Regions from separate parts of the uncultured Bacillus sp. genome, predicted to be linked through region 1. Evidence: predicted binding sites of a transcription regulator. Region 1 holds the regulator's gene; each other region holds the start of a gene.
What was found. The regulator Rex, encoded in region 1, represses fermentation and respiration genes when NADH is low (regulators of the CRP and FNR family bind a similar motif). The targets are predictions, from matches to a motif close to TTGTGAAATATTTCACAA.

Region 1 (9,913 bases):
AATGGCATCAAAAGGGCATCAAAAATGACGTCCGTTGCCGACAAACCCTTGTAAATCAAGGGTTTTTTGTCGGTTTTACATCATGCCGCCCATGCCGCCCATGTCAGGCATTCCTGCGCCGCCAGCGTTTTCTTCTGGCTTGTCAGCGACAACGGCTTCAGTTGTTAAGAACATTGCAGCTACAGACGCAGCGTTTTGAAGAGCTGAGCGTGTAACTTTTGTTGGGTCAACGATACCTTTTTCGATCATGTTTACCCATTCGCCAGTTGCAGCGTTGAAGCCTACGCCGATTTCTTCGTTTTTGAGGCGTTCAACGATGACAGATCCTTCAAGACCAGCGTTGTGTGCGATTTGACGGATTGGCTCTTCAAGCGCGCGAAGCACGATGTTGATACCTGTTTGAGCATCGCCTTCAGCTTCAACTGCAGCGACTTTGTTATATACGTTGACAAGTGCTGTACCACCACCGGATACGATGCCTTCTTCTACAGCTGCGCGAGTTGAGTTCAGGGCGTCTTCGATGCGAAGTTTACGCTCTTTCAGCTCAGTTTCAGTCGCAGCGCCGACTTTGATGACAGCTACGCCGCCAGCAAGTTTCGCAAGACGCTCTTGTAATTTTTCTCTGTCGAATTCAGAAGTTGTTTCTTCCACTTGAGCGCGGATTTGAGTCACGCGGGCAGAAATTTTGTCTGTTTCGCCAGCGCCTTCAACGATTGTTGTGTTTTCTTTTGTAACGACAACTTTAGAAGCGCGACCCAATTGTGTGATTTGAGTAGATTTCAGGTCAAGGCCAAGATCTTCTGTGATGACTTCTCCGCCAGTAAGGACAGCGATGTCTTCAAGCATTGCTTTACGGCGGTCACCGAAGCCAGGAGCTTTAACAGCAACTGCGTTGAATGTACCGCGAAGTTTGTTCACAACAAGTGTTGCAAGTGCTTCGCCTTCAACATCCTCAGCGATTAGAAGCAATGGTTTGCCTTGCTGAACAACCTGCTCAAGTACAGGAAGGATTTCTTGAATGTTTGTGATTTTTTTGTCTGTGATTAAGATGTAAGGATTGTCAAGAACCGCTTCCATCTTATCAGAGTCAGTTACCATGTAAGGAGACGCATATCCGCGGTCGAATTGCATACCTTCAACAACTTCAAGCTCAGTTGTGAAGCCTTTAGACTCTTCGATTGTGATAACGCCGTCGTTGCCTACGCGCTCCATTGCTTCAGCGATAAGGCTTCCGACTTCCTCATCAGCAGCAGAGATCGCAGCAACCTGAGCGATAGACTCCTTGCCTTCGATTGGCTTAGAAATTTCTTTTAAGTTTTCGATCGCAACCGCTACAGCTTTTTCCATACCTTTACGAACGCCTACAGGATTAGCGCCTGCTGTTACGTTTTTAAGGCCTTCACGGATCATTGCTTGCGCAAGAACTGTCGCAGTTGTTGTACCGTCACCGGCAACGTCGTTTGTTTTGCTGGCTACTTCAGCAACAAGCTTAGCACCCATGTTTTCAAACGCGTCTTCAAGTTCGATTTCTTTAGCGATTGTTACACCGTCATTTGTGATTAACGGAGAACCGAATTTTTTCTCTAGAACCACGTTGCGTCCTTTTGGTCCTAAAGTTACTTTTACAGCATCAGCAAGTGCATCGACACCGCGAAGCATTGCGCGGCGAGCTTCTTCACTAAACTTAATTTCTTTTGCCATGTTTACAAGACCTCCTCAAATGTTTTAAGTATTGTTTATTTAAGAATTAGCCGATAACAGCTAAAATGTCGCTTTCACGTAAGATTAAGTATTCAGTACCTTCGTATTTCACTTCAGTACCTGCGTATTTTGAGAAGATAATGCGGTCGCCCTCTTTTACTTCTAAAGCAACGCGCTCTCCGCTTTCTAACACGCGACCTGAACCAGCTGCCACGATTTTGCCTTCTTGTGGTTTTTCTTTTGCAGAATCCGGCAACACAATTCCGCTGGCAGTTTTTTCTTCAGATTCTACGAGTTCAATGACAACGCGATCACCTAATGGCTTTAACAATGTAATAACCTCCTCAATAGTATGAATATGTAATTTTAGCACTCGACACTAAAGAGTGCTAACACAATTCTTATAATAAAGAATCTCCCTTCCAATTTCAAGTGATAAGATAAAAAATTTTTCACGCTTACATGATTCTTTTCAGCTCCCTTATCCGTTAGCTTTTTCACCCTTGTTCCGATTATGTTACAATAGCTGTAGATGAACGAAACCCATTAACAAAGGAGTACATACCATTTGAGAAAACAGTATTGGTTTATTATTTTGACATATATCATCATGCAGTTTTCCGCATTAATCGGGATTCCCTTGTTATTTAAATTCGGTTATGCCGGAGGACAGCCTACAGCTGAGAATATGCTGCACGCACAAGGATTATGGTCCGTCATCAGCTTCATCGCCTGTCTCGTTGTCGTTCTGCTCATTCTGAGAACTGTGCCGAAAGAAACGCTGCGAAACGGACAGAAGGACTCAATCGGACTTTCTATCCTTTGGGCGATAGCCGGTTTTTTCATTGCCCTTTTCTCTCAAGGAATAGCAGGCTCTATTGAATATTATATATTCGGCATCGGAAGAGAATCAGAAAATACGCAAGCTATTCTGGATGTCATTCAGGCAGTTCCGCTTATGATTATGGTTTCTTCCGTCGTCGGTCCTATATTAGAAGAAATCATCTTCAGAAAAATCATTTTTGGCACACTGTACGAAAAAACGAATTTCTTCTTTGCCGGACTGATCAGCTCGGTTATTTTCGGTATTGTTCACGCTGATTTGAAGCATCTACTTCTATATACAGCAATGGGCTTTACCTTTGCCTTCTTGTATGCGAGAACAAAACGGATATGGGTGCCGATTTTCGCCCATGTCATGATGAATACATTTGTCGTCATCATGCAGTTTGAGCCTGTTCAGAAGTACCTCGAACAGCAGAGCACACAAATGCAATTGATTATTGGAGGATTATTTTTATGAGAAACCCGGTAGTTTGGGGAATGATCTATTTTGCCGTAGGATGCATCTTTACTTATCTTGCCGCAAGCTCGCCAGGCAGCATGTGGTCATTTTACTCCATCCTGCTGATGGTGTTCGCCGCTTACAACATCAGCATCTCTTTTAAGATGTTCGCCTTTTCATTTAAAATCAAAAAGAACCAGAAATAAAGAAAATCCATTTCTCTCATGAGAAATGGATTTTTTATTATTGCCCGGAAGACACGTCCTGAACGTCAGCACTGCTTTTCTGCGCTTTCCGATAGGCTGCCTTTGATATAAGAATACTGATTTCATATAAAATCAACAGCGGAACAGTGACCATCATATGAGACAAAAGCTCAGGCGGTGTAATCAGGGCAGCGATCACAAGCAGCGTAAAATACGCATACTTTCTGATTTTCGCTAAGAACATCGGTGTCACAATTCCAAGCCTGGTCAAAAACATGAGGATGACCGGCATTTGAAACAACAGTCCAAACGGAATCGTCAGCTGCAAAAGAAAATGAAAATACTCATTAATTCCGATCACCTGATTGACATTCAAATCCTGAGAGATCCGCTTCATAAAATCAACAACAAAAGGAAATAAAATATAATATGAAAAAGATAAGCCCGCTAAAAACAGCAAAATAGAGATCGGAATGTAGCTGAGCGTTACTTTGCGCTCTTTCTCATAGAGGCCTGGGCTCACAAAAGCCCATAGCTGATACAGAATAATCGGCGAGGTCAGGACAATCCCGATGATAAACGCGAATTGCATAAACACAAAAAGCGGGTCTGTCAGATTAAACGCATTAAGCGTAAGCTCCTTCGCTTCATCCGTTTTTTGCAAATAAACAATCATGGGCTTTGCTAAAAAAAATCCTGCGATAAAGAAAACGACAAATGCCAGCGCCACAACCAGCAATCGTTTTCGAAGCTCAGCAATATGCTCCAGCAGCGACATTTGATTCACTTTCATTCGTGTCATCCTAACTTACTGATCTTCTTTCTTTTTTTCCTCGTCATCACTCGTTAATCCTTTAGTAGCATTTTTGAATTCACGAAGTGTGTCTCCTGCAGCTTTCCCCAGTTCAGGCAGCTTTTTGGGACCGAAGATGATCAGAGCAACGATTGCAATAACAGCAAGGCTTCCAGGACCGATCGGCATATTTGGGCTCCTCCTTTCCCTCTATTCGATTTCCTCTAAAACTGAATAATGTTTCAAGAAATAAACCAGTGACTGAAGCTCTACAGCTAAATCTATATGATGAATTCGAATGTGTTCCGGCACATTCAAACGGGCCGGCGTAAAATTAAGAATTCCCTTGATTCCTAACGCGACCAATCTGTCTGTAATCGATTGAGCGGCAACTGCTGGCACTGTAAGAATGGCAACTGATTCATTTTTTACGTGTTGTTCTAGGTCGTCAAGGTTATAGACAGGCACGCCGCCTACCTCAGTTCCTATTTTACTCTCATTTATATCAAAAGCCATTGAAATTTTTGTGTTATTATTTTTTGTGAAATTGTAGTGAAGAAATGCAGTTCCCAAGTTCCCGACACCAATCAAGATAACGTCTGTCATCTCATCCTGATCAAGCGTTTTTCGGAAAAATGACAGCAAATAATCCACATTATATCCATATCCTTTTTTGCCAAGAGCTCCAAAATAGGAAAAATCCCTGCGAATCGTGGCAGAATCAACCTTTACGGCATCACTGAGTTCAGCGGATGATACACGCTGTTTTCCTGACGCATGCAGATTCTTTAAAAAGCGATAGTAAAGCGGCAGCCGTTTTGCCGTCGCCTGCGGAATTTTTGATTGATCCTTATTCATTTTTGGTCCTCCAAATTATACTCGGATAGTTCTCTTTTAAAGTCACCGTTTTTCCCGCCTGTTTTCTCCAGCAAGAAAGTAGGACCGATGACCATTCCCTTATCAAGGGCCTTACACATATCGTAAACGGTAAGAGCACACACCGATGCAGAAGTGAGCGCTTCCATTTCCACACCTGTACTCCCTTTCGTTTTGACCTGTGCTTTTATATGAAGTATAACTTCTGATTCTTTTATTTTCCAGTCAAACGATATATCTACCCCGCTCAGTGAAAGCGGATGGCACATCGGAATGATATTGGACGTTTGCTTTGCGGCCATTATGCCTGCCACCTGTGCAACAGCCAGTACATCTCCTTTGCCGATATCGTGACTTTGTATTTTCTCGTACACTTCATTCTTCATGTGTACGCTAGACACAGCCGCCGCAGTACGGACAGTCGAAGATTTTTCGCTGATGTCCACCATCTGGGCTCTGCCCTGTTCATTAAAATGAGAAAATCTATTCATATTAAAACTCTCCTTAAACAGATCATACACTATTTTCTTCTCTATGTCTTTTTCAGCCAATGTATTGTTTGCTGACTTCTGGTTCATAAGCTACACTTAACTTATTATAGCAGAGGTGAAATAATATGATGATCTTACAAGTTAATCAGCTATCAAAATCATTTGGTGCTGATACTATTTTAAACAATATAAAGCTGGAAGTCAGAAATCGTGATCGCATCGCCATTGTCGGAAGAAATGGCGCGGGAAAATCCACGCTGCTTAAAATTATCGCAGGCCAGCTTTCGTATGAAAAGGGCGAAATCATTAAACCGAAAGATATTACAATGGGATATCTTGCCCAGCATACGGGCTTGGATTCTAAGCTTACCATAAAAGAAGAGCTGCTGACTGTTTTTGACCACTTAAAAGCAATGGAAAAGGAAATGCGGGCTATCGAAGAAAAAATGGCGGCAGCTGATCCTGATGAACTGGAAAGCATCATGAAAACGTATGACCGGCTTCAGCAGGAATTCAAAGATAAAGGCGGCTATCAATATGAAGCGGATGTCAGATCTGTGCTTCATGGACTCGGCTTCAGCCATTTTGACGATTCAACACAGGTACAAAGCCTCAGCGGGGGGCAGAAAACAAGGCTGGCCCTCGGTAAGCTTCTGTTAACACAGCCTGATTTGCTCATTCTCGATGAGCCGACAAACCATCTCGATATTGATACGCTAACCTGGCTTGAACATTATTTGCAAGGCTATTCAGGCGCCATTCTCATCGTTTCGCATGACCGCTACTTTTTGGACAAAGTAGTAAACCAAGTATACGAGGTATCAAGGGCTGAAAGCAAAAAATATCACGGCAACTACAGCGCTTATCTCGACCAAAAAGCCGCACAGTATGAAAAAGAGCTTAAAGTGTATGAAAAGCAGCAGGATGAAATCGCAAAGCTTCAGGATTTTGTAGACCGAAATCTAGCGAGAGCTTCTACCACAAAAAGAGCACAAAGCCGCCGAAAACAGCTGGAACGAATGGAAGTCATGTCAAAACCGCTCGGCGATGAAAAATCCGCAAATTTTCATTTTGATATTACAAAACAGAGCGGAAATGAAGTCCTGCGCGTTCAGGATCTCACAATCAGTTATGAAAACCAGCCGCCGCTTTTAACAGAAGTGTCGTTCATGCTCACAAGAGGGGAAAGTGCCGCGCTTGTCGGCCCTAACGGAATCGGTAAATCGACATTGCTAAAAACATTAATGGACACCCTAAAGCCAGATCAAGGATCGATCTCATACGGCTCGAATGTCAGTGTCGGCTACTATGATCAGGAGCAGGCTGAACTGACTTCCTCTAAACGTGTCCTTGATGAGCTGTGGGATGAGTACCCCGGTCTTCCGGAGAAAGAAATCCGAACTTGTCTCGGAAATTTCTTATTCTCCGGAGATGATGTACTGAAACCTGTCCATTCACTGAGCGGGGGTGAGAAAGCAAGATTGGCCCTTGCTAAGCTGATGCTTCAAAAAGCTAATTTTCTTATCCTTGATGAACCAACAAACCATCTGGACTTAGACAGCAAAGAAGTTCTCGAAAATGCGCTGATCGATTATCCAGGTACACTGTTATTTGTCTCACATGACAGATATTTTATTAACAGAATCGCCACAAGAGTATTGGAGCTTTCTTCAAACCATATAGAAGAGTATCTGGGAGATTACGATTATTATACGGAGAAAAAAACAGAGCAGCTTGAATTGGAGAAAATGAATCAGCAAGAGGAATCCGAAAAAACGCCTGCTTCGGTTAAGCCTGACTCAAAACGTTCATATGAAGAAGAAAAAGAATGGAAAAAGAAAGAACGCCAACGACTCCGTCGGATTGAAGAAATTGAAGCCACTGTTCAAACCATTGAAGAAAACATTAGTCATAACGATGAATTGCTATGTGATCCGGAAATCTATCAAGACCATGAAAAGGTACAAGCCATCCATGCAGACAATGAGAAACTCAATCAGGAGCTGGAATCTCTTTTGTCCGAATGGGAAGAACTATCCACAGAAGAAGCTTAAAAAAAGTCAAGCACCTCTTTTTAGAGGTGTTTTTTTATCCACAGAACATACCCTTATACGCAAATAAAGTAAGCGCTTTATACACATTATCCACAAAATATTCTGAATTTATCCACTTTATTAACATTGACTTCAGCCCTTTATCCATCTATATCTCTATAATTACTCACAGGTATGTGGATAAATTGTGAATTGTCTGTTAATAACAGACAAAAAGTCTCACGCTATTATCTCGTGAGACTTTGATAAGAAGTCAATTCAAGGCCGGGCTGGCCATTCATATCATATGCACCGCGAATTCCCTTTTCAAAAGCAATTGTACCAGCAGCAGCAATCATCGCAGCATTATCTGTGCATAAGGCTAATGGAGGAATGACAAGCGAAATCCCTTCATGCTGGGCAAATTCCTTTTCTAATGCAGCCCTGAGGCCTCTGTTTGCAGCTACTCCTCCGGCTAAAAGGACCTGTTTGACACCATATTCCTTTGCCGCACGCGCCGTTTTGGTCACTAAGACATCAATTACGCTATTTTGGAAACTGGCAGACAAATCTTCCGGCGCAATCTCTTGGCCTTTTTGAGACGCATTATGAAGTGTATTGATCACTGCAGACTTCAACCCGCTGAAGCTGAAGTTGTAAGAGCCTTCTTCAAGCCATGCGCGAGGAAGCGGAATATTGTCATTTCCTTTTTCAGCAAGCTTATCAATTTGTGGTCCACCCGGATATGGCAGTCCCATTGTTCGCGCCACTTTGTCGTAAGCTTCACCTGCTGCATCATCGAGAGTTTCCCCAATGACTTCAAATGATCCGTGTTCTTTCATATAAACCAATTCCGTATGGCCTCCTGAAACGACCAATGCCAGTGCCGGGAACACGATTTCTTCTACAAGACGGTTCGCGTAAATATGACCGGCTATATGATGAACGCCAACTAACGGAATGTTATGCGCAAAGCTCAATGCTTTAGCAGCGTTCACTCCGATAAGAAGCGCTCCCACCAGTCCTGGACCTTCCGTTACTGCAATCGCATCAATGTCACTATACGTCATGCCAGCTTTACGAAAAGCCTCTTCTATGACCAAAGTGATTTGCTCAACATGATGTCTTGAAGCAATTTCCGGAACAACGCCTCCAAAGCGCTTATGGCTTTCAATTTGAGAGGCTACTACGTTTGATATGATTTCTTTCCCGTTTTTTACGATAGCTGCCGCTGTCTCATCACAGCTTGTTTCAATTCCTAATACGTAAAGCTCTTTTTGCTCACTCATTTATCGTCACCCACATAATTAACGCATCTTCCCCGTTATCAGTATAATAGTTCTTTCTTATTCCGCCGGGCTGCATCCCGAACTTCTTATATAAGCCTTGAGCAGGATGATTAGAAACCCTCACTTCAAGCGAAAGCCGCCTTGCGTCTTTTTCTTTGCACAGTTCCACCGCTGAGCGAAAAAGTGCTTCTCCTAAAGACTGGCCGCGATACTCCGGTTTTATTGCTATGTTTGTAATTTGGGCATCGTCCATCACAATCCAAATCCCGCAATACCCAGCAACATGGCCGTCCTTTTCAATCACGAGATAATGAGCATACGGATTTTCCAGCAGCTCATGGTAAAACGAATCCTTCGTCCAAGGAGACGTAAAGGAGGATGTTTCAATTTCGTATACGTGATCAATATCATCAAGCCGCATGTTTCTGACAGCTGCTTTTGTTTTCATCCTATCACCCTACTTTTGACTTTCAATCCATTTCGCTTCAGCTTCTGCCAGCCGCAAGTAATCCGGGACAAGCCCGTGAACATCAGCTGCTTCCTTTTCCGCCCCTAGAAAAGCCAATTCTGAAGGACGCGGGTTATGTTGAGCAGCAGCTCCAACGATCCCTTTTGTCCCAAGCACATCCTCTATCATCTGCTGGTGAATAGAAGTATCATGACCTAAAAACAAAACAGAGCGATCCTTTTCTTTTAGCATCTCCAGCCATTCGGCCAGCATCACATTTTGATCAGGCTCCACTTGCTCCAAAAGCCCGTTTTTGTATTCATACAGACCTGTATACACCTGTCCCCGTCTTGCATCAAAGATAGGACTGATCAGACCGTCAAAATGCCGGCCATTTGCCGCAAGCGCCTCAAGGCTTGATACAGGAGAAATCGGAATGTGTAAAGACCAGGCAAGCGTTTTGGCAAGCGTCACACCTATTCTTACCCCTGTGTATGAACCAGGGCCTTTTGCAACAACAATTTTAGAAAGATCCTGCGGTGTCATATCACATTCGTTCAGCAATGAATGAACAGCAGGCATCGCTCTTACAGAATGATTCTTTTTTAAATATGTAATGTATTCTGCTATGACGGTGTCTTCTCGAAGCAGCGCAATGCCCAACGTATAATTTGATGTATCAATTGCTAATATTGTCATGTCTACTTATCTCCTCACAAAGCATTTCATACCGATTCCCCACAGCTGTAAAGGTGACCTCTCTTTCATCATCACCGGCTCTTTTAATGACA
Region 2 (9,913 bases), on a different contig from region 1:
ATAATGCAGCGCATTAAAAATATCCCGGCTGTCCGGATAAATCGTTTGCTCCGCGTATTCCCTCTTCAGCATTTCTCTAAGCTCTTGATAATATGGTTTTTCAAACTCTTCCTTCAGCTGATTCCACCAGCTGTCCTGTAAAAGCTGTTTCAAGATTCAGGCCTCCTTACGAACGATGAAGCCTGGAATAGACAGGTTTGCCATCCCAAACGATCTCACTTTGTGCTTCCCGTCTTTTCATCTCAGGCTCTTCAAGCAGGACGGCAAAGTTTTTCGTCGGCAGTTCCCCGAGTCCGTGCTTTTCACTTAAACGATCCAAATATTGTTTCCGCTTGGCGCCAAGGTCCGCGGACTGATTGTCTCCCGCGTCACTGAAGGCATAAATCACACTCGCGCAAGGGACACGCTTCACCCGGTACTCCTTCGCCGCGCGCAAATAAAAATCCCAATCCCAATAATTGTGCACATCAGCATCGAAATACCCGATTTCATCATGCAGAAAACGTCTGTACATACTGCCCGACGGAACGTATGTAGAGAACACTCTCATATCCTCGTAGTCAGCGGTATAAGCAAACAGCTTCCGCGAAACTGGATATCTTGTTCCGTTTTTCTCGTCAAACGAGACGATTTCCGCATCAGAATGAACAAAATCTGCCGTTTCTATTTCCTTCGCCATTCTCTCCACATGCCCCGGTGTAAAGAAATCATCGTCATCACAAAGCATAATGCAATCGCCAGACGCCTCTTTTACACCGGCATTTCTCGCAGCCACATGCCCCGAGTTCTTTTCTAAATTGATGACGGCAATGGGCAGCTCCGGATACAGTGCTTTGACTGGCACGACCGATTCCCCGGCATCATTCACAATAATAATTTCATACGGCTTCAAGGTCTGCTGCGAAATCGACTCCAGAAGCTCACACAAAGCCGGAATCCGATTATAGGTCACAATTACAATAGAAATCTTCATGATGCTCTCCTTCTCATTTTCATAGTCATGTACTATTAAAACATATATTGGACAGGAGATCAGTGGGAATATCCTACCGAAACGGCAAACTAAAATGATCGAAACAGTAAAGTGGCTCCGATCAGAAGCATCAAGATCAGTACCAGATCTCCCAATACATGAAAGAGATCTTTCAGGCGGACGCCATTCGGGAGGATCAGATGCCACAGCTTAGATTGATAGACCGGCAGCAGCACCAGCGCATAAGTAAAGCATAAGAATGAAAAAGCCGGCGGAACAAAAGCACAGCCTGCATCGTCCCAATTCCTGACTATGTCTGTCATACTTGATCCATCTAGTAAATACAAAGATACCATGAAAGCCAGCAACACAAAGGACCCTAATTGAACATCAAACAGGCGCATTTTCTGATTATATGCAAACCGGACCGCTAAAAACCAGACGTAAGCATAGGAACCTAACAGAAAAAGAATAGCACCGGCTGTAAATACGACATCAGGCAGCCGATCAAACAGAAAAACAATAGGCAAGCTGGCTGCCATAGCCAAGAGCATACAGCCGCCAGTAAGTAAAAATACTGCTCCATGAGCTACAAAACCATACAAACAAGAGCTAAGCTTCACGACATACACCTTCCTTACATAGTAATTCTATGTATATACCTAAAAAATTAGGCAAGCTGACGCCTGCCAATATAACAGCCCATTCGGCCGAATAACGGAAATAATAGCGTTGCACAAGCACAAGTTCCGACAAATCCAGGTGTCAGCAAGGATTGAAACAGTGCAGCAGGAATTACATTGAACAGAAAAAAAAGCATAAAAATGACGTTTGGCACCATTGAAATCAGAATCGTATGTAACACAAGCTGTTCTCCGCGTTTTCCAAACTCCCTCACTCCTTGATACCCAATCAGCACCCAGTAGATGATATATATAGCTAAGATCAGCCACACAGAAACAGAAATGCCTTTCCATACCGCATGCACAATCGGTGATTCAAGCCAGACATACATCATTGTAATGATGATACCGACAGCGAATAGTGCGCTGTTACAGAAAAGATGGAACATCAAAAACGAACGGAACGTTACAGGCTGTTCTTTTTTAAACGAAGAAACAATGTCAGCAGGCGTTCCGAATACCTGTAATAAAATCTGCATAGCTTCCGCCTCACTCTTCCCTTCCTGAAAAGAGTGGAACAAATGATGTTCAATATGGCTCTCAATCTCTTCTATCACTGCCTCGCCTTCAGGGAGCTCCTTAAGCCCGTTTTTGATTTCAGATAAATACGTTTCTTTATCCATTCTGCCCGCCCCGTTTCAGCATTCGGTCCATCATAGCCGAAAATACGCTCCATTCCTTCGTACGTTCCACCAGTACCTCTTGGCCTTCATCTGTAATCCGGTAATATTTGCGGTCCGGCCCTTTCTCCTGCTTCTCCCAATATGAAGAAATAAACCCTTGGCGTTCAAGCTTGTGGAGAGAAGGATACAAGGTCCCTTCTTTCATCTGCAGCTCATTTCCGCTGCGGCTTCCCATTTCTTTTACAAGCTCATAGCCGTACATCGGCCGCTCGTTCAGAAGCGACAATACCAATATAACAGTGCTGCCCTTCACCAGCTCACGATTTAACATCACAAAACTCCTACCTAGTAATCTTATGTAGCATTTTATGAAAGCCTCTTGCTATTGTCAAATGATTCCTATCGTTCTTCTATATTGTGATACAGAGAAAATCTAACTATAATGAAAGACAAAACATGATGGAGGTTCAAGACATGTCTATGCATAAAGCACTCACCATTGCCGGCTCGGATTCCAGCGGCGGTGCTGGGATTCAAGCTGATTTAAAAACATTTCAAGAAAAAAACGTATACGGGATGACCGCCTTAACGGTGATCGTTGCGATGGACCCGAACAACAGCTGGGACCATCAAGTGTTCCCGATTGATACTGATACAATCCGCGCCCAGCTTGCAACGATTACGGACGGCATCGGCGTGGACGCCATGAAAACAGGAATGCTGCCAACCGTTGATATTATCGAGCTTGCGGCAAAAACGATCAAAGAAAAACAATTAAAAAATGTGGTCATTGACCCGGTCATGGTTTGCAAAGGAGCTAATGAAGTCCTTTATCCGGAGCACGCCCAAGCCCTGCGTGAACAACTAGCGCCGCTAGCCACTGTCATTACGCCGAATCTGTTTGAAGCCAGCCAGCTCAGCGGCATGGATGAATTAAAAACAGTTGATGATATGATCGAAGCCGCGAAAAAAATTCACGCACTCGGCGCTCAATATGTTGTCATTACAGGCGGGGGCAAACTCAAGCACGAAAAAGCCGTTGATGTCCTCTATGACGGAGAAACAGCGGAAGTCCTTGAAAGCGAAATGATCGATACACCTTATACACATGGCGCAGGCTGTACCTTCTCAGCAGCCGTGACAGCGGAGCTCGCCAAAGGCGCAGAAGTCAAAGAAGCCATTTACGCAGCGAAAGAATTCATTACCGCTGCCATTAAAGAATCCTTCCCGCTAAACCAGTATGTCGGACCTACGAAGCATTCTGCGCTGCGCCTGAATAAACAATCATAAACACAAAAGGCTGCCTTACAGAGAGGCAGCCTTTTTATATGACCGAAGACTTTTCACTGAAAAACTGCCGATCCCATCGGCAGCCTGTTTATTTGACTTTTAAATTGTTCGCAGATTGCCTCAAAAATGCTTCGATCGACTGAACAAAAAGAGCATATTCCTTCATTTGCTCATATGCTCGCGTTAGAATTTCCGCCGTTTCACTATGCGGTGTTGTTCCGCCAAGCATTTTTTTCAGCTGAAGCAACACATCCTTATATTCTTCCCGCTTATCTTCAACTTGGTCCGCAGCCTTTTCCAAACATTCCGGTGTTATCTTCTGTTCATGTATATTCAAGAAAACAACTCCTTTTACAGAAAAAAATAGAGGTTATCGTTGAAGAATAGCACAGATGGCACAGATTTCACATAAGAAAATAGAAGGATTTTCTACATAAGGGTCCAAATTCCGACGTTCATTTTAGATTTTCCGGTCGAGCTGGCTGTTACTTCATGATTTCCCGGGAAAGGAAAATATCTTGCACTAAAGACCTCTTCTCCATTATTGATAAAGATTTCTATAGATGACGCGTCAATAAACATATGCACAGTATGCAAATCCTTGATGCGGCAATGTCTCGCTTCTGTTCGTTTTCCGTCGAAGCTCGTTCGCTCCAGCGTAACAATCCCCTCCTCCTTATCAAAAGAGAACGCAGCCGTTCCGCGGATACTGATTGAAAAACCGGACTGTGTATCAATGTCTTCGATCAAGATCTCAGCTCTTTCAGGGTTTTCAACTGGAAGCGTACCAGATGATCCATGCATGTTGATTTGTATTTTCTTCTCATTCCTGCGCATGGCTTTCAGCTCAGGCAGCGGCTGCTGAATCAGCTTTTGCCCTGATAGCGTCAGCTGTCTCGGCAGCGTCATACAGTGGATCCAGTGATAGTCAATCGTCGGATGAGACCCTTCATCCTGATCAGGCACAGCCATCCATGCAAACAAAATCCGCCTCCCCTGATCATCTTCAAGTGTTTGCGGCGCGTAAAAATCAAAGCCTTGATCAAGCTCCGTAAAATCGCCATGCTTCAGTTCAGGCTTGTTATAATCGAGACGTCCGACAAAATAACCTGATTGGTATACGTTCTGATAACGAAAACCATCGGCCTCAAGCCCTTGAGGCGAGACGATCAGCACGTCGGACCCTTGAAGGGAAAACAAATCAGGGCATTCCCACATGTACCCAAAATCGTCCAGCCCGTTGAAGCCCGCGCCGGTTATCGGGCCGAGAAATCTCCACTCTGTCAGGTTATCAGAAGCAAACAACACAGCGTGTCCTTGCATATTCTCCGTTTGCGCACCGATCACCATATACCATGTGCCTTCATGCTCCCATACCTTCGGATCGCGAAAATGTGCCGTGTATCCCTCTGGGAGGCGGGCGACAACACCTTTTTTCTCAAAGGACAATCCGTCGTCAGATACAGCAAGGCACTGATATGTTTCCCGATTCCCATCCTGATCCCTTACATTTCCTGTATAAAACAGATAGAGCCGACCGTCTTTCGTGACAGCGCTGCCTGAGTAGCAGCCGTTTTTATCGAACCAATCACTCGGAGCGAGCGCAATCTCTTCCCGCTTCCAATTTACCACATCCTGTGTCGTATAATGCCCCCAAAATTTCGCACCGTGCCCCGTCTGAAACGGCTGCCACTGGAAAAACACATGATAGCTGCCCTTCCAATATATCACGCCATTTGGGTCATTTAGCAGCCCAACCGGCGGCATGATGTGAAAATGCTGGCGGTGCGGATCGCTATTAGCAATAGGTTCATTTTTCTCCACTTCTTCATAAGCCCGGCGACGAAGCTCCTGATCATGTGCTGTCATTTTTTTCTCTCCTCATCCTCATTAATCTTCATGATAAACGCTGCAATGAATGCTGACACTGCCGCAATCGCCATTCCAATCAGATAGTTGACCAGGTTGCCAAAGCCAAACGGCGCCGCAATAGCGATCATCGGAATACCCGTTAACCCGTAAGCGTTTGCAGCAACATGTGTAAAGACGACATATGCACCGCCCAATGCGCCTCCGATCATCGCGGCGATAAACGGTTTTCGGTAGCGAAGATTGACTCCGAATATGACTGGCTCAGTAATGCCGAGAAAAGCGGAAAATGCAGCCGGAAGCGCGATTTCTTTTGTCTTTGCCTTCTTCGCCATAAAGAAGACGGCAAGGCCGGCACCGCCCTGTGCGACATTCGCCATTGACCAGATCGGCAGCAAGTAGTTTTTGCCTATATCTGCAATAAGCCCTGCCTCAATCGCATGGAAGCTGTGATGAACGCCTGTCAAAACGATAAGTGAATATGTGCCCCCGAAAATCAGACCCGCGACAAAACCGGCATGGTCATATACATAAGTTAAAGCAACCGTAATCCCGGAGCCAAGCGCTCTGCCCAAAGGACCAATCGCGATAAAAGCGACAAATCCAGTGACAATCACTGTAACAAAAGGTGTAACAAGCAAATCTACCGCATGCGGAACTACTTTTCTTGTCCATTTCTCTACCTTGCTCATCACATAAACCGCCAACAAGACAGGGATAACAGTTCCCTGGTAGCCGAGAAGCGCGATATCAAATCCGAACAGATGCATATAATCAGGGGTTGCTTCCGCCAAACCCCATGGATTCAAAAGCGTCGGATGAATCATGATACCTCCGATGACCGCTCCCAAGTAAGGGTTGCTTCCAAACTCTTTTGAAGCACTGACACCGATTAAAATCGGCAAGAAAATAAATGCCGCACTTGAGAACATGTCGAGCAGCTGCAGCAGCGCAGAATCCTTGCTCATCCAATGAAACGCATTGATCATACCCAATAATCCCATTAATAGGCCGCTGGCCACAATAGCCGGGATGATTGGAACAAAAATATTAGAAAGCGTTTTCGCAAATCTCGCAGCGGGATTCAGTTTTTCTTTTGCTGCATCCTGGTGATTTACGTGTTCTTCACGCTCAGTATCAGCTTCCTTAGAAAAAGCATCGTACACCTTATTGACAAGGCCTGTTCCGAAAATAATCTGGTACTGGCCAGAGCTGCTGAAAGCGCCTTTTACGCCATCAAGCTCTTCTACTTGTGCTTGATCTATCTTTGATTCATCTTTCATCACTAAACGCAGTCTTGTTGCACAATGAGCCGCGCTGATAATGTTTTCTTTTCCCCCGAGAAGTTCAATGAGGCGTTTTGCAGTCTCTTTGTAATCCATCTGTTTCTCCCCCTTTTATTTAAACAAAAAAGACCTAAAATTCGCCAACGAATAAAGGACACAGCGATCCTTTTTCATTTACGCAAATTTTAGGTCTTGCCTGCTTTACCAGTCACAATCCCGCTTATTCAGATTGAGAATACGCTTTCATCATAAATTATGATAGCGTTTTCGTCAACTGTTTTTTAGTTAAATAGTTTGATAAAACTTTTAGACAAAAATTCGTAAAAACTATTTGTGAAAAACTTCACAATATCGTGCTATACTATGCTCAACCATCAAAGAAAGCAGGAAAAAACAATGGAAACTCAAGCATTGCAAAAAGTTGAACAGTACGCTTTGAACAAACTAAACATATTTGTTTCTAGCAAAATCCGTTATGTGCTCAGATCCATTTTGGCCAGCATGTTTATCGGATTCGGCATTACAGCCGCAAGCAAAACAGGCAGTTATTTCTCTATGGCGGATTCTCCGTTTGCTTTTCCGGCAGCCGCTGTCACATTCGGGGCCGCTATTCTGCTGATTGCTTACGGAGGCGGAGATTTATTTACTGGCAACACTTTTTATTTCACTTATACCGCGCTCCGAAAAAAAATTCGCTGGCGAGACACCCTGTACCTGTGGATGTCAAGCTATGCCGGCAATTTGATCGGCGCCATTCTATTTGCCATTCTGATCAGCGCGACAGGGCTTTTTGAGGAGGCTTCTGTTCATTCCTTTTTGATTCATCTGGCAGAGCACAAAATGGAGCCGCCCGCTTCCGAACTGTTTTTCAGAGGGATGCTGTGCAATTGGCTTGTGTGCCTCGCCTTTTTCATTCCAATGTCTCTTAAAGGGGAAGGGGCAAAGCTCTTTACCATGATGCTTTTCGTTTTCTGCTTCTTCATTTCCGGCTTCGAACACAGCATTGCCAATATGTGCACATTCGCCATCTCACTTTTGATCGAGCACCCTGATACAGTGACAGTAATGGGAGCAGTCAGAAACTTAATTCCCGTTACACTCGGCAACCTGACCGCGGGAATGGTCATGATGGGCTGGATGTATTACACGCTCAATCCCGATAAATAAAAAAACTTCCAGAGATCACTCCCTGCAAGTCAAAGCGGTTATTCCGAGAGATCTTGAAGACGCTGGACATGCAGCGTGATATAGCCGGCCTCGGACTCCGGCAAATGTAATTGATATTCACTTTTCAAAAACTCTGCCAGCTCAAGCGCACATTGATAGGCAAATGAATACTTTTTTTGGATGAAATAAAGCATCTCCTCGTCCATACGATGGAGCGCTTCATTTGATTCCAACCGACTGACTGCGTATCTCAAATGCGTGACAAGGCGTTGATAGGAAATGCTGTTTTCATCCACCTTTCGATTAAAGTATTGTTCTATTTTCTCTATCATTTCTTTGATCATGGTCGTATGCTTCAGCGCTGAATACATGCTCTCCGCATCCATCTTCGCCGTATGGATGTGAAGGGCAATATAACCCGCTTCATCTTCAGGAAGAGACACGCCCAATGTCTCTTTTACATGTCCGATCGCCCACAGGCCGATCTCGTATTCTTTTTTATAGAGCGCTTTTATCTCATGCAGCAATTTATTCTGCACAAGCAGCCCATTTTGAATCCTTTCGATCGCAAAGGACAAATGGTCAGAAAGCGCGATATGAATGTGATCGCTCAGCGGCGCCGCGAGCTCCCCTTCCGCATAGCTGATGATATCCTCAGCTATTTCAATATGCTCCTCCGGCAGTGTTTGCAGGATTTGTTTAAACTTTTCATTCTCGTCGTGCACGACAAAGATCTTTTCCACTTTATTCATAGGGATGAGGTCATTTTTCTTTTTTTGAAAAGCGATTCCTGGTCCCATCACGATTTTTTCCTGATCATCCTCTTTTATTAAAGCCGCATTGTTGTTTAGTACTTTATAGATTTTCAAGAGGCTATCTCTCCCGCCAATTAGCTTTTGACTGGGATTTTACCTCCTTTTGACCGCCATGTAAAGATGCGGGCCAGCTCTCTCCTGCTTTGGCGATTCCTTGAAGGCTTGCAAACATCTTCTTTTATAAAGCGCGGCGGCTTTCGCTTTTTGTTTTTCTTCCTCATTCACAGCCATCCGCCACTCATAAAACGAAACAAGTCCCGCGGCCTGCACCGCCGCTTTTCTTTGGTATGTACGCTGAGCCGAATAGACAGCGGCAGCCGCAGTTTTTCTGTCCGGCGTCACCCAGTTCATCAAAAAGACCATCCACACCCGTAAAGATACAAGCAAACGTTTCATAGAAAAACATCCCTCCGCTTCTTTTTGGCAGGCAGCCTTTTAGCAGCCCGTTTTCTCAGCCGCAGCCCACGGGAAAAGACGGCCGATTTCTTTTCTCGCAAACTAGCGGCTCTAGCAAAACTCATGACTCTATAATAGACTGCGGAAAGAGAATTCTTTGTCACAATATGAGTGAAAAAACCAACTAGTTTTTAGAAGTTTTGTTGAAAGCTGAAAGAAATGAAATGAAAATTGGAGAACTGCTTTAAAAACTTTATACACAAGTTATCCCAAAGATAAGAACAACTTAATCACAATAGATATCCACATGTCCACAAACCCCATCTATATTTTGTATAAGAACATATATTCCCAACTATATATATACACAGGTTTATTCACTTATACACAGGGTTCTGTGTATAACTCCTTCCTTATACACAAACAAAAACCAATAAATGGTCCAAATGACACAAGGATTTTTTTGAATTTTCAAGAAATATATACTAGGTCTTTAACATTTTTTCTAAACACAAAGGGGGAAACACATTGAATAAGGGGATCATTCGCTCTCTACTTCTAAGTTTTGTTGTATTTTTTACGTTATCCACAGGTATGACAGGAGTACAGGCAGCTCCGGCTTCTTCAAAAACGTCGACTGACCTGGAAAAAGCCGAGGTATTCGGTGATATTGACATGACAACAAGCAAAAAAACAACCGTTATCGTGGAATTAAAAGAAAAATCCTTGGCAGAGGCGAAGGAAGCGGGAGAAAGCCAAACGAAAAACAAGCTGAAAAACGCTCGCACTACAGCCAAAAACAAAGCCCTCA
Region 3 (9,913 bases), on a different contig from region 1:
TATGATCCGTATCACCGGCCGTTAATAGCTGCGCCAAATAGTCAATTGGAATTCTCATTTGGTCGATAGCCGGAAAAATATCTTCCGCAGATTGCTGGCTGCCTTTTCCTTCAAAGAGATTCATAATCGGGCTCAGCGGCGGAATGTACCAAACCATCGGCAGCGTACGGTACTCAGGATGAAGCGGCAGCGCAATCTTCCAGTCAATGATCATTTTATAGATCGGCGATTGCTGCGCAGCCTCTATCCATTCAGCCGGGATGCCTTGTTCTTTTGCCAGTTTGGCAACCTCAGGGTCATTCGGATCAAGAAAAACGGCCAATTGGGAATGGTAGAGATCCTTTTCATTTTCAACAGATGCCGCTTCCTCCACTTTGTCCGCGTCGTACAACATGACGCCGAGATAGCGGATTCTGCCTACACACGTCTCGGAGCAGATGGTCGGCAGTCCCGCCTCCAAGCGCGGAAAGCAGAGGGTGCATTTTTCCGCTTTGTTCGTTTGCCAGTTAAAATAGACTTTTTTATAAGGGCAGGATGAGACACAATATCTCCATGACCGGCATGCGTTTTGGTCCACAAGCACAATGCCGTCTTCCTCGCGTTTGTACATGGCGCCGGACGGACAAGAGGAAACGCACGCCGGGTTGATGCAGTGCTCACAAATACGCGGCAGATACATCATAAAAACCTCATCAAATTCTGTTTTGATTGATTCCTCCATCTTTTGCACGTTTGGATCCTCAAGCCCCGTAATGTGGCCGCCTGCGAGATCATCCTCCCAGTTCGGGCCCCATTCGATATTCATGAAATCCCCAGTCAGCGACGATTTTGGGCGCGCCACTGGCTGATGTTTTTTCTGCGGGCTGTTTGTTAATGTTTCATAATCATAGTTCCAAGGTTCATAGTAATCATCAATCGACGGCTGGTTCGGGTTATAGAAAAGGCCAGCAAGCCGATTTGTTTTCGGGCCTGATTTCAGCTCGAGTTTTCCTTTTTTCAATCCCCAGCCGCCTTTATATTTGTTCTGGTCCTCCCATTGCTTCGGGTAGCCGATTCCCGGCTTTGTTTCTACATTATTAAAGTACATATATTCCGCACCGGAACGGTTTGTCCACGTGTTTTTGCAGGTGACGCTGCACGTGTGGCAGCCGATGCATTTATCCAAGTTCATGACCATACCGATTTGCGCTTTAATCTTCAAGCCAATCGACCTCCTTCAGCTTGCGGATGACGACGTTCAGGTCGCGCTGATTCCCTGTTGGACCGTAATAGTTAAAGCCGTAGCTGAGCTGGGCATAGCCCCCAATCATCTGTGTCGGCTTGACGTGTATCCTTGTCGGGCTGTTATGGGTGCCTCCGCGGTTATTCGTCAGTTTTGTGCCTGGCACGTTGATGTGGCGGTCCTGGGCATGATGCATAAACGCCATACCTTTAGGAATCCGGTGAGACAAAACTGCTCTCGCGACGACAACACCATTTCGGTTAAAACATTCAATCCAATCGTTGTCTTTGATATCCGTGTCCTCTGCATCATCTTTATTCATCCACACGGTCGGCCCTCCGCGGAATAGCGTAAGCATCGGCAAAGAATCAAAATACATGCTGTGGACAGACCATTTATTATGCGGCGTCAAATAATTGAGGACGATTTCTTTGCCCTCTTGATCAGGCCGCTTGCTCAGAAACGGACGATGCTGAAGGATCGGTTTAAATGTCGCCATCGTTTCACCGAATTCCATCATCAGTTCATGATCGACATAATAAGATTGTCTGCCGGTCAGTGTTCGCCACGGGATTAATTTTTCTACGTTCGTCGTAAACGGGGAATACCTGCGTCCCCCTTTTTCTGAGCCGGTAAATGCCGGAGAGGTAATGACCGTTTTCGGCTGGGCTGTAATTTGTTCGAACGTAAAGCATTCTTCTTCCCGTTCTTCCGCCAGGTCTTTCAGCTTCAGGTTTGTGATGTTTTCAAGTGATTCCCATGCTTTCACGGCGACTTTTCCATTTGAAGTGGACGATAGGGTTAAAATCGCTTCTGCCGCCTGCTTTGCTTCACTTATATTGGGGCATCCCTTTGCAACGCTATCCGAGGTGATTTCTCCCAATCTTTTTTTGAGTGATTCATATTCATCGGCTATCGACCAGCTCATCCCTTTTGTTCCGCTCGGTTTTAAACCGGCATGAGGCCCGAGCGCGGTCATTTTATGAAAAATGCGCTTGTAATCCCGTTCAACGACTTGGATGTTCGGCATCGTTTTTCCCGGAATGGCTTCGCATTCGCCCTTGTTCCAGTCATTGATTTTGCCGAATGGCTGTGCCAATTCCTGCATGGTGTCGTGGAGAAGCGGTGTCGCTACAACTTCTTTCACCGGCTCCATATCGACTTCTTCTGCCAGATCAGAAACGGCTTTTGACAGTGCTTTGAAAATATCCCAGTCTGACTTTGATTCCCACGGAGCCGAGATCGCCGGAGCGAAAGGATGAATGAACGGGTGCATATCCGTGCTGCTGAGATCGTGTTTTTCATACCATGTCGCCGCCGGCAGCACGATATCGGAATAAAGCGCCGTACCGGCCATTCGAAAATCGAGATTGATTAACAAGTCGAGCTTTCCTTCCGGTGCCTGCTCCCTCCATTTGATTTCTTCAGGGCGGATGCTGTCGCTGTCGTCATTCATCAAACCGTTTGTCGTCCCCAGCAAATGCTTTAGAAAATATTCATGCCCTTTTCCTGAGCTGGAAATCAAATTTGCCCGCCATACAAAGAGATTTCTTGGGAAATTCACTTCATTGTCAGGATCTTCAATTGCAAATTTCAGCTTTTTCTCTTGAAGCTGTGAGGCCACGTACGCACCAATGTCTTCAGGTGTTGTTGCACCCGCTTTTTCAGCTTCTTTGTACAGATCAATGCCATTTTGATTGAACGTCGGGTAAGACGGCAGCCACCCTAATCGCGCCGCCAGCACATTGTAATCGGCGTGATGCTTGTAGCGGGATGACGCAGCGATCGGTGATGCCAAGTCACTGATCGGCTGGTCCTCGTAACGCCACTGATCTGTCGCAAAGTAGAAAAATGAGGTGCCGTTTTGCAGCTTGGGCACGCCCTCCCAATCCTTTGCATTTGCAATCGTCTGCCACCCTTCAGCAGGACGGAGCTTTTCCTGCCCCACATAATGGGCCCAGCCTCCGCCGTTTACGCCTTGGGCGCCTACCAGTAATACGAGATTTAACACTGCCCGGTAGATCGTGTCAGAGTGGAACCAGTGGTTAATCCCCGCCCCTACGATAATCATGGATCGGCCGTCTGTATCGATCGCATTTTGGGCAAACTCTCTGGCTATCTTAATGACGGCTTCTTTTTTGATTCCTGTCATCTGTTCCTGCCAGGCAGGCGTGAACGGCTCAGGATCATCATAAGAGACAGCTGATTGTTCGCCGAAGCCCCGGTTCACGCCGTAGTTGGCCAGTATCAAGTCAAACACGGTCGTGACACAAACCTCTTCACCGTTCAGGTTCAGTTTTTTTATAGGAAGATCCCGCTCAAGCACTTTGTTTCCGTCATTTGAAAAATACGGGATGCGCACCGTGCCGATTTCATCCTCTATTCCCAGCAAAGAGAGACGGGGTTCAATTGGGTCTCCGGTTTCTTCATCGATCATGTGCAGGTTCCATTTCTGCTGTCCGTCCCAGCGGGAGCCCATTGTCCCTTGCGGTATGGCAAATGCGCTTGTCTGTTCATTCCAGACCGCAGGCTTCCACTGATCATGCTTTGTCTGCCGCCCGATGTCTTTCGCATGCAGAAAACGCCCCGCTGTGTATACGCCATTTTCTTTTGACAGGGTGACGAAGAACGGAAAATCCGTGTATTGCTTTGCGTACTCAATGAAACGTTCCGTCTCTTGGTTCACGTAAAATTCCTGCAAAATGACGTGGCCCATCGCCATCGCAAGCGCCCCGTCAGTCCCTTGGCGGATACTCAGCCAGTCATCCGCGAACTTTGAGGATTCCGCAAAATCCGGACTGATCGAAATGACTTTAGCGCCTTTATAGCGGGCCTCCGCCAAAAAATGTGCGTCAGGTGTTCTCGTTAACGGAACGTTGGAGCCCCATGTGATGATATAGCCTGAATTGTACCAATCACTGCTTTCCGGAACGTCTGTCTGGTCACCCCAAATTTGCGGGGACGCCGGAGGAAGATCCGCATACCAGTCATAAAAACTGAGCATAGGGCCGCCGATTAATGACATAAACCGGGAGCCTGACGCGTGGCTGATCATGGACATGGCCGGAATCGGGGAAAAGCCGACGTTCCGGTCAGGCCCGTATTTCATAACTGTATAGAGCAGAGAGGCTGAAATCAGCTTCAGCACCTCCGGCCATTCAGCGCGCACAAAACCGCCTTTCCCTCTCGCCTGTTTATAGGACTTTGCTTTTTCAGGATTTTCAACGATCGATTTCCAAGCATCCAATGGATTTTGATGGGCCTGCAGTGCTTCCCGCCACAAATTGATCAGCACACCGCGCACGTATGGATATTTCACACGGAGCGGGCTGTAGATGTACCATGAAAAACTTGCCCCCCGCGGACAGCCCCTCGGTTCGAAATCAGGCATATCCGGGCCTGTTGATGGATAATTCAAGTTTTGTCCTTCCCACGTGACAATTCCGTTTTTCACATAAATATTCCAGCTGCAGGACCCCGTGCAGTTGACGCCGTGGGTGGAGCGAACGACTTTGTCGTACTGCCATCTGTTTCTGTATACATTCTCCCAATCGCGATCTTCGCGGGTGGTTTGGCTATGTTTATTTGAATGGTGTTCGATAGGAGAGAAATAGTTCAATCTCCTAAACAACGGACTCATTTTCTTTTTCTTCATGAAAGTTCACTCCTTCCGAGTCAGGTGATGCTAAGTTCACTATAAACAGAGACAGCGTGTTTCCTTGTGAACTATGTCACACACTTTACTTTTTTCACAAAATGTTCACACAAAGGAGAAGGAAGGGCTTTCACAGGATGTGATGAAGGCGGCGTTCAGGCAGGACGCCTGAGTCATTATTCATCTTTCATTGAAAGATCAAAAAAACCGGTTCTCTTTAAGAACCGGGCTCGGCATTTTCATCCTGTGATGTGTGCAGATAACGCAAAAATAATTGATAGGACCAAAAGACATTTTGCTGAAGCATGGCCAAAAAATTCATTTGCAGCTGCGGATTGTAAGACATCATTTTATTAAATGTGTAGTAAGGGATATTGAGAATCAGAATGTCTGAAGTGGCATTGACTGAGATAAAAGGCGATAAATACAGCCCGCCTTTTTCATCAATCGGAAACACATCGCCTTTTTCCCACAGCGCAACGGTTTTCGATCCTTCAGGGAGCCTGCTGTCCATAAAACGGACACTGCCTTTTAATACAATATAAACGGATTGAGAATGAAGAAAGGATGGAGACTGATCAGATGAGCCGCGGATAAACGTCCCGTTTTTCAGCAAGGTTTCGACAATGGATAGAGGCACTTCATTAAACATAGGAAGTTGTTTCAGAAATAATAAATAGTCACACTGATTCATAGGAAAGCCTCCTGTGCTAAGGATAGCTTTAGTGTAGCTCGATTGAGCCTGTACAGCAGTGATGTATTTCACAGCCTGTATGATGAATGTCACTTATCGGGAGGATGACTGCATTTATAATGAAATAAAAAAGGAGGATTTCGATAAAGGCGCTGATTCCGAAGCAGCACGGCGCATGGGCAATGCTGCTGATTCCATTTTTACTCGGGATGATCAAGGGAGGCCCCGTTTTCTGGCATATTCCGCTCTTCCTAGGCTGGCTTTTCCTTTACTTGGCGGTTTATCCCATCACGCTTGCTTTGAAAAAGAAGCAGATCAAATCCTATCAAAAGTGGATATATTATTACGGTGTTCTGGCCTGCTGCTTTTTGATTATTCCTGTCTTTCATAAGCCGCCGCTCATCATGGTTGGCGTTTCTTTATTGCCGCTGTTCCTCATTCATATGTATTATGCCCGCCGAAAAAACGAACGGGCGCTAGTGAATGATATTGCGGGTGTCTTGTTCTTATGTTCAGGCGGGCTTGCGAGCTGCTGGCTGGGGACGGGAACCCTTGACGGCTGGGCTTGGTTTATTTTTTCTCAATCTGCTTTATTTTTTATCGGAAGTTCCTTTTATGTGAAGTCGGTGATCCGGGAGAGAAAAAACAAGGCATTTGCTTACTGGTCATGGGGATATCACCTGCTGCTCCCCTTTCTAGCGTTTCTTATCGGAGCAGGATGGGCATTTCTTGCTTTTGTCCCAAGCAGTTTGCGGGCATGGTTTTTTCACGGAAGAGACTGGCCCGTTAAAACGATCGGCATTCTGGAAATCGTGAATGCCTGCTTCTTTTTTGCCGTCATGTGTATGTTTATCACTAGATAAAAAACCAAGGACCGCCGGCGGTCCTTGGTTTTTTAGTCAATATTGCAAATCTCCAGCGGACAGTTTTCACACTCGATCTCGCATCGCAAATAGTCCCGCTTGTGCAAAATAATTTTTCCGGATTCTTCTATCGAAATCACCCCTTGTTTGCGGAGGTCCCCCAGCATACGGTTGACGCTTTCCCTTGCCGCTGCGCAAAACTTTGCCAAATCTTGATTTGTCAGCACAATGTTAATCAGTATGCCGTCGCTTCGTTCCACACCGTAGCTGTTTGATAAGCGGATAAGGGTGGAGTAGAGCGCCCCCTTTTTGCCGTGAAGAAGCAGATCCCTTATTTTGGACTGGATTTTCCGGAGGTGCGTACTCATCCATTTCATAAATTCAAATGTCAAAGCACCGTTGTGGATTAATTCCTTTTCCAGCTTGTTTTTATTAATGACGAGCACCTCGCCATCCTCTAGCACTTTTGCACTGAGCATATATCTAGGTTCTTCAGTGAAAAGTGTTAATTCCCCGACGATATCATGCTTTTGGCAGATTCTAAGTGTCAGGTCTTTTCCGTCAGATGTCAGCTTGCCAATTTCAATGAGTCCTGATTGAATCAGATAAAGCTCTTCTGCATCCATTCCTTCCCGAAACAAATACGTGTGTTTTTCCATTTTTCTTTTCGTACTAATCGATTCCAGCAATTCATGCAGATCGCTGGAAATAAGATCACTATCAGATGGTCGAACAGAGAGAAAATTCATGAGCTCACCTCGAAGAAAGTCACGTTGTGTATTTATTGTAACGTGAATTGATTTGCACCCATCCAGAAAAAACTAACAATCTTGTGAATGCCCAGTGTTAGTTGACGCTCTGACTGTTTCTCTCCGTGTGCGTTTTCATTCTTTCCTGCCAATACATCCATATGACAAGGACAAAGCTGGCTAACGCCACTTCCGAAAGCGCCATAAAACCGATTGCGTATTGGCCTGTTGCCTGAAATACACTCGCCAATATCAGCGGAGGGAAAAAACCGCCTAATCCTCCCATGGCAGACACAATCCCATTGGCAATCCCCGCTTGCTTTGAAAAATAGAAAGGCACCAGTTTAAAAACGGTCCCGTTTCCTATGCCTGAGCAGACTGCCACCGTTAATGACCCAAACGTATAAAGGCCGATCGTTGGCGAGAACGATAAGATAATTCCTGATAATGTAAGTCCCGCAAAAACGACCATCAAGATGCGGAGCGGGCTCACTTTATCAGCCAAAAGTCCGCCTACAGGCCTGAGCAGCGTGGAGATGGCAATAAAGCCAGCCGTCCGTAAACCGGCGTCCGCAGGATTCAGCCCAAAGTACTCCACCAGAAAGTTCGGCAGATAGATGGTGAAGGCGACAAAAGCGCCAAACGTAATAAAATAAAACAGGCTCAAAAACCACAAGATATGATTTCGGTAAACGGCTTTGATTTGTGTTTTTACGGAAACATTCACTTTCTTCTCATGCCGGTCGCCGAACAATACGTGCAGCAATGCGAAAACTGCCAGCAGAACCATATACATCTGCACGGTTGCTTTCCATCCCGCAGCTTGAGCGATAACCGGCGCCGCAAATGTGGTAATGGCGGTTCCGATGTTCCCAGCCCCATAAATCCCATTGACGACACCGTGCTTTTCTTTCGGATAATATTTCGGAAGCGATGTCACCCCAATGGAGAATACCGCTCCCCCGATTCCTAAGAAAAAGCCGCCCGCGATTAAATCAAACAGAGAATCCGCGATACTGATCCAAAACACAGGAAACAAAAGCAGGATGAAGCTGATCATAAACATCAGCCGCGCGCCAAACCTGTTCGTCAAATACCCTAAAGGAATGCGGAGAAGCGATCCGAGAATAACGGGAATCGCCGTCACCAAAGAAATCTCGCCTTTGCTTAAATGAATATCTAATGTAATTTGGGAAATGAGTGATGAAATCAGCACCCAAACCATAAACCCTGCCACCAAGCTTAATGACTGTAACGATAATTGAATGTGTTGACGGTTGATCATTTGGCTTGCCCCTTTCAATGATTCAATAATCAGTCTTATCATACAAAAACTCAGCAAACAGGATTGTGAATTACATCACACGTTTTACGCATAAAAAAAGGACAAAGTCCGAAGACTTTGCCCTTTGATCATGATTACATTTTTTCCGGAGCCGATACGCCGATCAGCTGAAGCGCATTGTTCAGCGTAATTTGCGTTGCCTTCATTAAAGCCAGGCGCGCGCGGCTTTTCTCTTCATTTTCAGGATCGATGACTTTCTCTGCATTGTAGAAGCTGTGCAGAGCAGAAGCCAGATCATAAATATAGTTTGTGACACGGTGCGGAATTCGTTTTTCCGCTGCTTCCGCCACTGCCTCTGGGAAGCTGCCGATTGTTTTCAGCAGGTCATATTCTTTTTCTGATTGAATATGGCTGAAATCAAGATCCACCGCCGGCTTAAGTCCCTGCTCCTCCCCTTGGCGAAGCATGCTGCAAATACGGGCATGTGCGTATTGTGCATAATACACAGGGTTTTCGTTAGATGTTGATACAGCAAGATCTAAGTCAAAATCCATATGCGTATCAGCACTGCGCATCGCAAAGAAGTAACGCACGGCATCCAAGCCGACTTCTTCAATCAGGTCGCGCATCGTTACCGCCTTACCCGTCCGTTTGCTCATTTTCATTTTCTCGCCGTTTTTATAAAGGTGAACGAGCTGAATGATTTCTACTTCAAGCGTTCCTTTTTCATAGCCAAGTGCTTCAATTGCCGCTTTCATACGCGGGATGTAGCCGTGGTGATCGGCGCCCCAAACGTTGATCAGCTTATCAAAGCCGCGGTCAAGCTTGTCCTTATGATACGCAATATCAGGCAGCAGGTACGTATACGTGCCGTCCTTCTTGATCAATACGCGGTCTTTATCATCGCCAAACGTCGTAGAGCGGAACCAAGTCGCGCCGTCTTCTTCATAGACATGGCCTTTTTCGCGGATCGCTTCAAGCGCCTTGTCGATTTTCCCGTTTTGGTACAGTGAAGTTTCGGAATACCACACATCAAACGGCACACGGAAGTTTTCCAAGTCCTTGCGCAGTTTTTCCAGCTCGTATTTCAGACCGTATTCACGGAAAAATGCGAGGCGTTCGCTCTCCTCTTCGTTGACGAAACGGTCGCCGTATTCCTCAGCGATGCGCTTTCCGATCGCAATGATATCCTCGCCGCGGTAGCCATCCTCAGGCATCGGTTTTTCCAAGCCGAGCGCTTCAAAGTAACGGACTTCAACAGATAGCGCCAGGTTGTTGATTTGGTTTCCGGCATCGTTAATGTAGTATTCGCGGCTCACATCGTAGCCCGCTTTTGAAAGCACATTGCACAAAGAATCGCCGACAGCCGCACCGCGGGCATGACCCAGGTGAAGGTCTCCCGTCGGATTCGCTGATACGAATTCTACCTGGACTCGTTCACCGTT

Region 2: Q5C82_RS02175 (formate/nitrite transporter family protein) is a predicted target of Rex. The motif match lies at 7,056-7,073, and genes of this name have one in related genera.
Region 3: Q5C82_RS01815 (YwiC-like family protein) is a predicted target of Rex. The motif match lies at 5,628-5,645, and genes of this name have one in related genera.

What each region holds. Positions count from the first base shown of each region.
Region 1 is NZ_CATYRA010000019.1:1,985-11,897, reverse strand. Features, by position in the region: gene groL (chaperonin GroEL) at 76-1,701, opposite strand; gene groES (co-chaperone GroES) at 1,748-2,032, opposite strand; gene Q5C82_RS19985 (CPBP family intramembrane glutamic endopeptidase) at 2,270-3,004, shown strand; gene Q5C82_RS19980 (YdiK family protein) at 3,001-3,192, shown strand; gene tatC (twin-arginine translocase subunit TatC) at 3,230-3,994, opposite strand; gene tatAY (sec-independent protein translocase protein TatAY) at 4,001-4,174, opposite strand; gene Q5C82_RS19965 (redox-sensing transcriptional repressor Rex) at 4,196-4,843, opposite strand; gene moaC (cyclic pyranopterin monophosphate synthase MoaC) at 4,840-5,352, opposite strand; gene abc-f (ribosomal protection-like ABC-F family protein) at 5,478-7,406, shown strand; gene tsaD (tRNA (adenosine(37)-N6)-threonylcarbamoyltransferase complex transferase subunit TsaD) at 7,634-8,674, opposite strand; gene rimI (ribosomal protein S18-alanine N-acetyltransferase) at 8,667-9,122, opposite strand; gene tsaB (tRNA (adenosine(37)-N6)-threonylcarbamoyltransferase complex dimerization subunit type 1 TsaB) at 9,132-9,821, opposite strand; gene tsaE (tRNA (adenosine(37)-N6)-threonylcarbamoyltransferase complex ATPase subunit type 1 TsaE) at 9,802-9,913, opposite strand, start outside.
Region 2 is NZ_CATYRA010000001.1:435,743-445,655, forward strand. Features, by position in the region: gene Q5C82_RS02130 (uracil-DNA glycosylase) at 1-153, opposite strand, end outside; gene Q5C82_RS02135 (glycosyltransferase family 2 protein) at 167-973, opposite strand; gene Q5C82_RS02140 (hypothetical protein) at 1,063-1,596, opposite strand; gene Q5C82_RS02145 (permease prefix domain 1-containing protein) at 1,644-2,279, opposite strand; gene Q5C82_RS02150 (PadR family transcriptional regulator) at 2,272-2,610, opposite strand; gene Q5C82_RS02155 (bifunctional hydroxymethylpyrimidine kinase/phosphomethylpyrimidine kinase) at 2,754-3,569, shown strand; gene Q5C82_RS02160 (hypothetical protein) at 3,658-3,906, opposite strand; gene sacA (sucrose-6-phosphate hydrolase) at 3,999-5,438, opposite strand; gene scrA (PTS system sucrose transporter subunit IIBC) at 5,435-6,820, opposite strand; gene Q5C82_RS02175 (formate/nitrite transporter family protein) at 7,121-7,891, shown strand; gene sacT (sac operon transcriptional antiterminator SacT) at 7,930-8,760, opposite strand; gene Q5C82_RS02185 (hypothetical protein) at 8,800-9,102, opposite strand; gene vpr (serine protease Vpr) at 9,631-9,913, shown strand, end outside.
Region 3 is NZ_CATYRA010000001.1:366,174-376,086, forward strand. Features, by position in the region: gene narH (nitrate reductase subunit beta) at 1-1,201, opposite strand, end outside; gene Q5C82_RS01805 (nitrate reductase subunit alpha) at 1,191-4,877, opposite strand; gene arfM (Crp/Fnr family transcriptional regulator ArfM) at 5,095-5,571, opposite strand; gene Q5C82_RS01815 (YwiC-like family protein) at 5,715-6,434, shown strand; gene fnr (fumarate/nitrate reduction transcriptional regulator Fnr) at 6,467-7,183, opposite strand; gene narK (nitrate transporter NarK) at 7,281-8,468, opposite strand; gene argS (arginine--tRNA ligase) at 8,603-9,913, opposite strand, start outside.